One region of the Sinorhizobium mexicanum genome, then DNA from elsewhere that is predicted to be linked to it. Evidence: predicted binding sites of a transcription regulator. Region 1 holds the regulator's gene; the other holds the start of a gene.
What was found. The regulator LexA, encoded in region 1, represses DNA repair genes until DNA is damaged. The targets are predictions, from matches to a motif close to TGTTCNNNNTGTGTTCNG.

Region 1 (5,827 bases):
TGCTCGACGAGCTCGATGCCATGGTCCGCCATTTTAAGGATCGCGGTTATTGCATCCTTCGGCGAATAGGACTGGTTGGCATCGATCGTCAGATGCACGTCTGGGCCGACCTCGGCACGGATGGCCGCGACCCGCGCGACGTCCTCATCGACTTCGCCGTGCACCTTGATTTTGAGGTAACGATATCCTTGGTCGACCAGGCGCCTTGCCTGCGCAGCCATCTCATCCGGTGACTTGATGGCGAGAATGCGCAGGATCGACACCTCGCTGCGCAGTTTGCCGCCAAGCAGCGTCGCGAGCGGGACATTCAACGTCCGTGCGAGAAGGTCGTGGAGCGCGCAGTCGACAGCGGCCTTGGCCTGTGGAGCCCCGCGGAGCCTGCGGTCGAGCCTCTGCATGATGGCGCCGATCTCGTCGGCGCGGCTGCCGACCACCAACGGACGAAAATGACCGAGTTCGGCAACGAGCGTGGACTTAATCGAGCCCATATGGGCGGTGGCCGAGGCATAGCCGAACCCCTCCGCCTCTGCGGTTGCGATGCGCAGGATCACACCTTCCGTGTTCGGATTGGCACCAAGCGCGAACTTCCATTCCGGATCGTCCTTCTTCAGGACCACCGGCTCGACATCGAATGCGACAATTTCCATGATTCAGCTCCCGTTGCGCGAAACGTCGGCAGAGCAGAATCCTCAGGTGGTCGCGGCCTCGCCATTGATCGCAACGACGCGGCGGCCGAGATAGTGGGCCTCGGGACCGTAGAGCAGGTCGCGCACGTCGGTAGGCGTCAACAGTTTGATGAGCTGGTCGGTCTGGCCGCTCAGCGGCAGCACCAGCCCGCCCGCCTGCGCAAGGTCGAGAACGACGTCCATATCCTTCTCGTGCCAGGTGAACCGAGTTCCGTCCCAACGCTCCAGCGTATTGTTGTAGCCGGGGCTCTTCAGCAGAATCTCGCGCATGCGCTGCGCATCGACGCCGTAGCGCTTGGCAAGGAGCAGCGCTTCGTAATTGCCGACACAATGGATCCAGTGCAGCAGATTGTTGCAGGCTTTGGCGAGTTGTCCGGAGCCGACATCGCCGACATGCAGGACGTCGCGGCTGTAGCTCATCAACACCGGACGCGCCATTTCGACATCGGCCTCGCGTCCACCGCAGAGCGAAAGAAGCGTACCCTCGCGCGCTCCCTCCAGACCGTAGACAACCGGCGCGTCGATGAACCGGACACCATAGCCGTCACAGTAATCGCTGAGTTCGCGCATCGTGCCCGGATTGTTGGTCGCGGCGATCGCAATGACCGAGCCCTTTTTGGCGAGGGGCGCCAACTCCCTGGTTACGGCACGCGACTGGTCATCGGTCGCGACGACGACGATGAAGACGTCGGCCATCGTCGCGAGATCGGCGAGGTCTTTCGCGGCCATGATATCCGCCGCCGAAGCCTTGGCGAGACAGTCCGCATCAAGGTCGTAGGCAGCCACGGCGAAGCCCGCCTTCAGCACGTGCGATGCCATGGCCAATCCCATTGCGCCGACACCCACGAATCCAACTCTTACTGACATGCAATCCTCCCCGTGCCTACTGCATGTTTCCTTAAATCGGATCCGATTTAAGGATAAAAACATGCACTAATTCAAAGTACTACAGCCGTTTGCGCGTCTGACGCGGTGCTGTAGAAAAGCCAGCCGAGACCCTTGGGACGCGCGGCGCGTTCCCTGAAGGCCGACCATGATCAGGCGATGATTGAATCCGGACTGTCCGGAAATACTCCTCCTCGACCGTCGCTTCGATTGTGCGACACCGTCTCCTCACGGCTTCGTACAACCCCGTCCTGAAGGATTTCTCGCTTCGGTCTTCCCTTGCGGAAATCGATTGTGGCCGCCGGGAATGATCGAAGTCTGCGGTTGGGAAGTTCTAAAATCAAGAAGAATGATTTGATATCGTTCAAACCAAAAGTTAGAACTGACTATCGTCAAATCCAGTTTCTCGGGGAGGTGAAATATGGATCTGCGTTCGGTCAACCGATTCCTTGCAGTCGCTGAATTGGGCAGCCTGAACAAGGCCGCGCAACGCCTCAATCTTTCCCAGCCGGCGCTTTCGAAAAGCATCCAGATGCTTGAATATGCTTTCGGCGTCCCTCTGCTCGACCGCGGGCCTCGCGGCATCACGCTCACCTCTTTCGGCGAAGCGGTGTTCGATCACGCCCGGCGCATTGCGGCCGAGATGCGCAAGATGGAGAGCGATATCAAAGCGCTCCGCACGCTCGGCTCGGGCGAGATCAACGTCGGCGCTCCGCTTGGCCCCGACAGCCGCACGCTGGCATTCGCGATCCTCAGACTTGTGACTGACGAGCGGCGCCTCACCATCAACATCGCCAATGGTACCCGCAGCGACCTGATCCGTCCCTTGCTTCTCGGGGATCTCGATTTCCTGATCGCCACCCTCTTCGAGCCAGAGGATCTTCCGCCCGATGTCGAACAGAGCGAACTCTATCTCGATTCCATGATCCTCGTCGTACGCGCCGGTCACCCCATGCTCGAGGGCCACCAGATCGAGCTCAGCGAACTGACGCAGTATCCTTGGGTGGTACTGACCGGCAACCGCGATCTCGAAGGCGCGCTCCGCAAGCTTGTCGGTACCGAATTCAATAAATCGGTATTGCGCAGCGGCTCTCCGATGTTCGTCAAGAACATTCTTCAGAAGAGCGAGTTCATCGGCCTTGTGCGCCAGGACGCCGTGCGCATCGAGCTCGAGACCGGTTCGTTGGTCGAGATCGACATATCCGCTCAGCTCGACATCCACGAGCTCGTGCCACCGCAAAAGGTGGGGCTGATCTTCCGATCGGACGTCTCGATTCCGGTCGCGAGCCAGGCCCTGATCCAGGAGATCACGGCGGCGGCGCGCACAAACCCCGACGCCCTTACCAAGCTGACGAAAATATAAGACCGGAAGCGCGACCCTGCCCTTTTGCGGACGGCGAGGCAGTCGGCGGAACGGTCGACGCGTCTCCACAGGAATTCGCGATAGCCAGATATTCACGGAATTTTAGGCACTTGCGGAACACATATGGAACAGATAGTGTCTGTTCTTGATTTGTTTCGCGATTCTGGAGTGACGCGCCATGCTAACCCGCAAGCAGCAGGAATTGCTTCTGTTCATTCACGAACGAATGAAGGAATCCGGGGTGCCGCCGTCCTTCGACGAGATGAAAGACGCACTGGACCTCGCCTCCAAGTCGGGCATCCATCGGTTGATCACCGCGCTTGAAGAGCGCGGGTTCATTCGCCGTCTTCCCAATCGGGCGCGCGCACTAGAAGTCATCAAGCTGCCCGAGGCCTACACGGCGAACCCGCAGCCTCGGCGTGGCTTCTCGCCAAGTGTGATCGAAGGCAGCCTGGGCAAGCCACCTGCCGCGCCTGCCGCCACAGCCAAATCGGCGTCGCCGAGCGATACTGCATCGGTTTCAGTGCCGGTCATGGGGCGAATCGCAGCCGGTGTCCCGATTTCCGCGATCCAGAACAACACACACGATATTTCCGTCCCGATGGAGATGATCGGCAGTGGCGAACACTACGCGCTCGAGATCAAGGGCGACTCGATGATCGAGGCGGGCATCTTCGACGGCGATACCGTGATCATTCGGAATACGAGCACGGCCAATCCCGGCGACATCATCGTTGCACTTGTGGATGACGAAGAGGCAACCCTCAAGCGGTTCCGCAGAAAAGGCGCGTCCATTGCGCTCGAAGCGGCCAACCCGGCCTATGAAACGCGTATATTCGGGCCGGACCGCGTCAAGATCCAAGGCAAGCTCGTCGGCCTTATTCGCCGCTATCACTAATTGAGCCGGGCTATTGCCCGGCAAAAGTCGGGCACCGCGATCCGACTTGCGCAGGCCAGCGGGCGCCTACAGAGCCCTGCGTCTTATCGCACCGCAACGGTCGCTGTAGCACTGAATTGCTGCATGTCTTTGTCCTTAAGTCGAGGTCGACTCAAGGACAAAGACATGCAGTAGAAAATCACGCTGCAACTTTGGGCGGCCAAGCGAACGGCCTTTACAGCCTTAGGCGCCGATCGCGTTCATGACAGCACCGATCGCCGCGAAGCGCGTTTGCGCGCCGAACGACTGTGCCGTCAGCCAAACAACAAAGCGTCTGCCTACGCACTTGTCATTGATTTTCTTGAAATAAAGCTTTGGAGGCCTCGCCCGGAATTGAACCGGGGTACAAGGATTTGCAGTCCTCTGCGTCACCACTCCGCCACGAGGCCTCACACGCCCGATCGATCAAGCGATGGCCGGCGTTTAGAACGAATCTATGAGGAGTGCAAGGGGGAGTGGTCCGAAAAAGGGTGGGACGACGCGAGGTCATCCCCGTTCTCCGCAGCGTTCCGACAATGCGGCCCCTGGCGCTCCGCTGCCGCATGTGCCCTTTCAGGATTTGTCGGAAGAATTTTGCTGGCCGCGCCAGCGCGCCCACCAGACCGCCAGCTTGCGGCGACGGCGGCGGATTGCGGGTATGTCGTGAGAAAGCACGAGCAGTCCCAGAGGAATCATCCAGAAGCCTAGTACCGGCAGAAAACCCAGCAGTCCGCCCAAGACAAGGAGCGTGCCAAAGAGAATCCGCAGCACCGGCGAGTCGGGCAAGTTCATACGCCATTTGCCGAGGACGAGTTCGTGCGTCTGCGGATCAATGCCGAAATGCCGTTCTTTCCTGTCGTTCGTCATTATTGCTCTTTCATACTCCTCCCCAGAATTGGGGCCTTCTCCACAGCCTCGCAACCGACGTTGTCATTTTTTTTGAAAAACCGCTTGGCAAATCGAAAAAGCATTTGTATTAGCAGCCTCACTTCTGCGGCGCAGATGATCCCTGGTAGCTCAGCGGTAGAGCACTCGACTGTTAATCGATAGGTCGCCGGTTCGAATCCGGCCCGGGGAGCCAGTTTCAAAGAGCCATTCGCGGCGAAGGCCCGAATGGCTCTTTTCGTTTGTCGGTATAGTCTCTGAAGGTTCCTCATGCGTGTTGCATGGCTTTTCCTGATTCTCGCAATCACGACAGAGGTCGCCGGTCTCACCGCGATGAAGGCTGCTTCCGCCTCCGGCTCCTATGTCGGGCATGCGATCATGTACGCCTCGATCGCGCTCTCATACGTGTTCCTTGCCAAGGCCGTGAAGACGATCTCCGTCGGCGTCGCCTATGCCATCTGGGAAGGGTCCGGTGTCGCCCTCATCACGCTTGTCTCCGTGTTCGTCTTTGGCCATGTGCTGAGCGGTCGCGAGATGCTGGGCCTGTCAATGGCTATCGTCGGAATACTGCTTGTCAACGCCGGTGAGGTGCCGGAAGAGGAAGCGGAGGGAGAAGCAGCCCGATGAGCGCAGACGGCTTCTATTTCGCTTTCGCGGTTATGGCGGGCATCCTCGACGTCGCAGCGAATCTGGCGTCCACGAAGTCGAACGGCTTCGCGCGGCGCGGTTGGGGGGTGCTTTCGATTCTCCTGGTACTTGCCGCATTCGCGCTGCTCGCCGAAGCGATCAAAGGTATGGAACTTGCCATCGCCTATGCAGTGCTCGGCGCGACCGGCATCTTCGGCACAGCGATCTGCGGGCGCCTCTTCTTCGGTCAGAAACTGAAACCTGTCGGCTGGGTCGGCTTGTCGCTCGTCTTCGGCGCGGTACTCGTGCTTCACACTGCCTGACGAGGCCGCCCCTTTGAACGGGATTGCTCCTTTTTCATGGCGGCTGCGGGTGCACGCTGGGGGATTAGCCAGTTGAGAAGCGCAAAGTAGACGCCATAAGGCAGGAACCGCACCAGCTTAACGGCATAGGTAAAGCGTTTCG
Region 2 (5,827 bases), 2.1 Mb from region 1:
TCGATCATGTAACGGTCGGGCATGGCCGTGTTCATGATCGGCACCACCTCGTCGAGCCGGTCGCGGGTGATCACGAAGCCGCCGACATGCTGCGACAGGTGTCGCGGAAAGTTCAAGAGCAGGCTGGCATAGCCAAGAACGCGGCGGGTGAGCGGATCCGAAGCATCGAGACCCGCAGCCTTTGCCTGGTCCTCGGTGAAGGCCGAAGAGCTCCAGCCCCAGATCGGGCTCACGAGCGCCGACTGGACATCCTCCGAAAGGCCGAAGGCCTTGGCGACCTCGCGCCCGGCCGAGCGCGAGCGGTAGCTGATCACCGCGGCCGTCAGCCCGGCATGCTCCTTGCCATAGGTTCTGTAGATGTGCTGGATGACCTCCTCGCGCCGCTCGTGCTCGAAATCGACATCGATATCGGGCGGCTCGTCACGGTCGCGCGACAGGAACCGGTCGAAAAGCAGGGTGAACTTCTGCGGATCGACATCGGTGATGCCGAGGCAGAAGCAGACCGAGGAATTGGCCGCAGACCCCCGCCCCTGGCAAAGGATTTTCTCACTGCGGGCAAACTTCACCAGCTTATGCACGGTCAGGAAATAGGGCTCGTATTTCTTGTCGTTGATGAGTTCGAGCTCATATTCGATCTGCCGCTCCACCTTTTCCGGCACACCGGCAGGATAGCGTTCGGCCGCGCCTTCGGCGACAAGCCGCTTCAAGGTTTCGGCCGGCGTTTCGCCTTCGGCGTTTTCATCCGGATACTGGTGGCTGAGTTCGTCAAGGTTGAATGCGAGACGCTTGAAGACCTTGCGCGCATTGACGATCGCCTCGGGATAATCGCTGAAAAGCCGCGCCATTTCCTTCGGGCCTTTCAGGTGCCTTTCTGCATTCTTCTGCAGAAGGAAGCCGGCGCTGGCGACCGTCACATGTTCCCGAATGGCGGTGACGACATCCGCGAGCGGCCTGTATTGCGGATCATGGTAGAGCGCGTCATTGGTGGCCAGAAGCCGCACGCCGGCCTTCCGGGCGAGAGCGGCAAGAACGGCGAAATCATGCCGGTCGAAGCCGTCGTAACGCGGCGTCATTCCGAGATAGAGCCTGTTGCCCGCATGCTGTTGCAGCTTTTCCAGGATATTTCCAAGAAGGCCTGCGTCCGGTCGCCCCTCGCCCTGCATGACGATGAGGAGAAGATCCTCCTGCCACGCGAAAAGATCCGCGAGATAAAGCGTGCAGTCTCCTTTCTTCGAGCGCAGGTTTCCGGCGCTGAGCAGGCGGCACAGATGCCCCCACCCCCTCCTGTTTCTTGGATAGGCGAGGATATCCGGCGTGCCGTCGGCAAAAACCAGGCGCGCGCCCGGCCGGAAAGGATATCCCTCCACTTTTGCCTTGGCATGGGCCCGGACGACGCCCGCGACGCTGTTGCGATCGGCGATGCCGAGGCCGGCAAGCCCGACCTTCTTGGCAAAGACGATCATTTCCTCGGCGGGTGCCGCTCCTTCCAGGAAGGAAAAATTCGTGCGCGCGCCAAGCTCGTAGAAGGCAGGATCCGCGCTCATGCGAAAACTCCATGCATGAACCAGCGGGGCGAGGATGTTTCCCTTCCGTAGAGACCCTCGCGGAACAACCAGAAACGGCGACCTTCCTGATCCTCGATCCGGAAATAGTCGCGGGTCGGATGCCCCTCCCCATCGATCCACCATTCGGCGGCGATCCGCTCCGGCCCTTCGGCACGGGCGACGCGATACTGGGTCTTGCGCCAGTTGAAGCTGCGCGGCGCGCCATCAGGCACCTCGGCCGTCGCTTCGACAAGTTCAGGATGCGTGAAAATCCGAAGCGGGCGATTCTCGGGGAAGACTTTTTCATCGACCGGACGGGATCCGATGACCGCCGCGACATCCTCCAAAGGAGCAAATCCGCCGGCACGTTCCGGCAGATGGCTTTCGGCAAGGGTCGCAACCGTCAGGCAATCCGGCCCGAAGCGGGCATATAGCTTGTCGGCGAAGGCGGCCAGCGGCTGGCTTTCATCGGGAACGCCGGAAAAATCCTCCTGGGCAGGATCTAGCCTTTCGCTTCTGAGGACGGATAGCCGGAGGATCTCGAAACCATATCCGGCATCGAGGTCATCATGAACCGCCTGCAACCGCTCGCGAAAGAGAGCCGCGATCCGATCGGCGTCGTTCAAGGGAACGGCCGCATGTGCCTGAATGCGAAACACCCGGCCATCGACGCGAATGAGGAGAAGCTCGAACAGACGCCCGCCTTCGCCATGCCGCTCCAGCGAGAGGCGAACATCACCGGAAAGATGCCGCGCCAGTTCAAGAATGTGCTCTTCTTCCTGAAGCGGTTCGGCAAGTCGGCGTTCGGCGGAAAAGCTCGGAACGGGGAGACGGGGCGAGAGCGACTCGTCCGTGTGGCCTCTCGCCTGATCGAGCCGCAGGAGAAGAGAAGGACCGAAGCGCCGGGCCAGGGGCGCGCGCGGTGCTTGAAGAAGATCACCGATCTGCTTCAGCCCGACCCGCTCGAGCAGGGCGGCGGTTTCCGCCGGCAGGCGCAGGGCGGCGACCGGCAGGGGTGCGAGAACCCGTTCGGCATTCTCTGGCGCGATGACGGCCGCACCGCCATAGCGGGCAACCGCCCAGGAGAGGCCCGCAGAGGAGGAGATCACTGCCCGCGCCTCGACGCCGAGCAGGAAGAGACGCGAAAGCACGTCGTCGACCAGCGCCTTCTCGCCGCCGTGAAGATGGGCGCAGCCGGTGATGTCGAGGAACAGGCCATCCTTTCCGTCGAGCGCAACCAGCGGCGTATAGCGATCGCACCAGTCGGCAAGCCCCTCCAGGAAGGCCCGGTCCGCCGCCGGATCCTCGATGATCACGTCGAGCGACGGACACATGGCGCGGGCCTCCGCCGCCCCTTGGCCTCGCTTCAGGCCTGCCCGTTCGGCAAGCGTGTCGAGCGCGACGAGCCGCATGGCATTGTCGATCTTGGCAGCGAACACGACGGGCGGATGATCAGGACGCCCTTGCGTAAGCCAGGAGGCGCCCCAGCGAATCCGCGCCACTCGATCGGCCGACAGATGCGGAAAATGGATCGACAGAATTCGCTGATTGCCCGTCTGCCTGAGGAGCGACGGACTGCTCGATGGGATAGAAGCGGCGGTCATGGGCATTCCATTCCAGAAAGATATCGGCAGAGGCGTAAGCCCTGCTTTTTTCGACAAGGACGTGAAAGGCTGGATGGCCAATGCTGCCGCAAAGCATCGAGCCATCGGGGAGAGGTCGCTCGCCGGCAAATGCCGGTTTGATCTGAAGTCGGAAAAAGGCGCTGCTTGCCTCTTCCTCGCCCGCCTGCCGGAAGAGAAGAAGAGGCACTCCGTCCGCCCTGGCCCTTACATGCAGGCGCCTGCTCTCGCTCAAGGCGAGACAGTCGGGATTGCCGCGGATTTCCAGAACGACGGCCGCGAAGACCGGTACCGAAAGAGCCGTTTCGGCAACCCAGAGCGCATCCTTGACCGTGCGTATCGAAACGAACAGGAAGCGCTCGATGTCGAGCCCATAGGATTTGAGGCCAGGCGCATAGGGAAACCCGGCCTCGCGAGAGGCAAGCGCCTGGCTGATCCAAAGGACCGGCGCCAGATGACCTTTCTCCTTCTTTCTCCGCTGACAGAGTACCGCAAGCGCCGTCACGAAACCGGCGGCGGCACCCGCATCGCGCGTTTCGACATTGCGGATTTCCGTCATGCCCTCGAGCGGCAGCCCGCCGTCGAGCACGTCATCGAGCGGCGGGACGCCAAGGGGCAGGATCTTGTTGCAGGACGCCTCCTCCCTTTTGCGCCGGAAACCGGCAGGATCGGCCGCCTTGGCTGCGCGCATGATCCCGGGCAGCCGTCGATTTTCAATCTGTGCTATGGTTTCGCGGAGGGAAAGAACGGTTTCCCGCTGCACGGCTTTCTCGGCCATGACGGTCGGCTCCACCAGATGTTCATGTTATGTTCTTATGGATTCCAGAGCCTGCCGCAAGAGTCAACAACCAAGTTTGAGAATTTATTCCTCACTCGGCCTGTGCAGAATTCAACACTCGAAAAACAAAGGAGAAATCGTTATATGAGGGCAACAAGGAGTGCCCATGGCCCGCATTGACCAGACCGATGATTGGCGGGAACGCCACGCACCGACGCTCAGTACATTCGAACTGCTTGCGCTTGAAGCCTATAGCCATCTGCCGGAGGAATTCCGCAAGCTGACGACCGACCTCATGATCGAAGTCGCCGATTTTCCGAGCGACGACGTCTTCGAAGACATGGCGCTTGAAACACCTTTCGACCTGCTTGGCTTGTTCGAGGGCCGCGGCATCGGCGAACGCTTCACCATGGAGACCGGCCAGTTCCCGAACCGGATCACGCTCTATCGCCGCCCGATCCTCGACTACTGGGCGGAAAACGAGGAAACGCTGGGCGATATCATCACCCATGTGCTGATCCATGAGATCGGCCACCATTTCGGCCTTTCCGACGACGACATGGAGCGGATCGAGGCAAGCGTCGAACACGTAGGCGGCTAGTCCCTCACCGACCTTCAACGCGAGCCTCAGTCTTCGATCTTGCGCGCCTCCGACACGAGCATGATCGGAACGCCGTCGCGGATCGGATAGGCGAGACGGGCCTTTTCGGAAACCAGCTCCTGCGCTTCGGCATCGTAGCTCAACCGCCCCTTCGTCAGCGGGCACACGAGCAGTTCGAGGAGCTTCGGGTCGACCTTGCTGGCGTTGATATCCATCGCTTCGCGCTTATTGCAGGATGTTGTCGAGGTCGCCGAAATTGCGGGCAAGCACGATCTCGGTGATCGCGATCAGCGTTTCGGCGCGGGTTTTCAGGTCGGGCGCCTCCAAAAGCGCCTGCTTTTCCGCCGGGCCATAGGGCGACATCATCGCCATCGAATTGACGAGCGTGCGGTTGCTCGCCCGCTCCACGCTTTCCCAATCCGCCTCCAGCTTGTTGGCGTCTAGATAGGCCCGGAAAGCCGCCAGGAGCGCTTCCCGGTCGACGAGGCTCTCGTCGTCCGGACTGTCGAGATCGGTTGCGAAGGGGCCGATGCGGAAGCGACGGTAGCCGCGACAGCCGGCCACCTCGGCGAAGAGTCTATAGCGGCAGACGCCCGTGAGCGAGGTGATGTAGCGCCCGTCGCCGGTTTCCGCAAAGGAGGTGATGCGGCCGATGCAGCCGACCTGGCAAAGCGCCGGCACGGGCGCCGAGTCGATATCGTTGCGTCCCTCGGAGAAGGAGGGCTGGACGATGCCGATCAGCCGGTTTCCGGCGAGCGCGTCATCGAACATCGCAAGGTAGCGCGGTTCGAAGATATTGAGCGGGAGTTGCGCACCTGGAAGCAGGAGCGCGCCCGTCAGCGGAAATACCGGAAGAATCTCCGGCACGTCCTGAGGACCGAGGTAACGCGCATTTCCGACATGCATTCTGGTAGACCTTGCAGATACCGGCTTGCCGCGCCTCATCGCCAGGCACGACCCTCCGATCAAGAAATGGTGCGTCCCTCGAAAATCTCAAGGGAAAAAGACGCGGATCCTGCTGCAGTCTTGCCGCTTAATGCATGTCGCCCGAAAGTGTGCAGCGGTTTCGGGACAACGACATGCAAACGGCAACGACTTAAAGCGCGTCGCCTACAGCACGCGCGTCTTATCCGACGCGCAAAGATCGCTGCAGCACTTTGAATTGCTGCATGTCTTTGTCCTTAAATCGAAGTCGATTTAAGGACGCATGCAGTAGCTCCGACGCGCTTTAAGAGAAAAGAATCGACGAAAGCTTGCGCCGCGCGGCGACCGTCGCCGGATC

Region 2: FKV68_RS33145 (ImuA family protein) is a predicted target of LexA. The motif match lies at 3,964-3,981, and genes of this name have one in related genera.

What each region holds. Positions count from the first base shown of each region.
Region 1 covers NZ_CP041238.1:2,022,005-2,027,831, reverse strand. Annotated here, with positions in the region: gene FKV68_RS09625 (mandelate racemase/muconate lactonizing enzyme family protein) at 1-647, opposite strand, end outside; gene FKV68_RS09620 (NAD(P)-dependent oxidoreductase) at 690-1,616, opposite strand; gene FKV68_RS09615 (LysR family transcriptional regulator) at 1,993-2,934, shown strand; gene lexA (transcriptional repressor LexA) at 3,113-3,832, shown strand; tRNA gene FKV68_RS09605 (tRNA-Cys) at 4,187-4,260, opposite strand; gene FKV68_RS09600 (hypothetical protein) at 4,424-4,717, opposite strand; tRNA gene FKV68_RS09595 (tRNA-Asn) at 4,857-4,931, shown strand; gene FKV68_RS09590 (SMR family transporter) at 5,006-5,362, shown strand; gene FKV68_RS09585 (SMR family transporter) at 5,359-5,685, shown strand; gene FKV68_RS09580 (SDR family NAD(P)-dependent oxidoreductase) at 5,673-5,827, opposite strand, start outside.
Region 2 covers NZ_CP041238.1:4,119,849-4,125,675, forward strand. Annotated here, with positions in the region: gene FKV68_RS19370 (error-prone DNA polymerase) at 1-1,544, opposite strand, end outside; gene FKV68_RS19375 (Y-family DNA polymerase) at 1,541-3,046, opposite strand; gene FKV68_RS33145 (ImuA family protein) at 2,997-3,944, opposite strand; gene FKV68_RS19380 (metallopeptidase family protein) at 4,111-4,545, shown strand; gene FKV68_RS19385 (Trm112 family protein) at 4,572-4,760, opposite strand; gene FKV68_RS19390 (LON peptidase substrate-binding domain-containing protein) at 4,771-5,451, opposite strand; gene trxA (thioredoxin) at 5,774-5,827, opposite strand, start outside.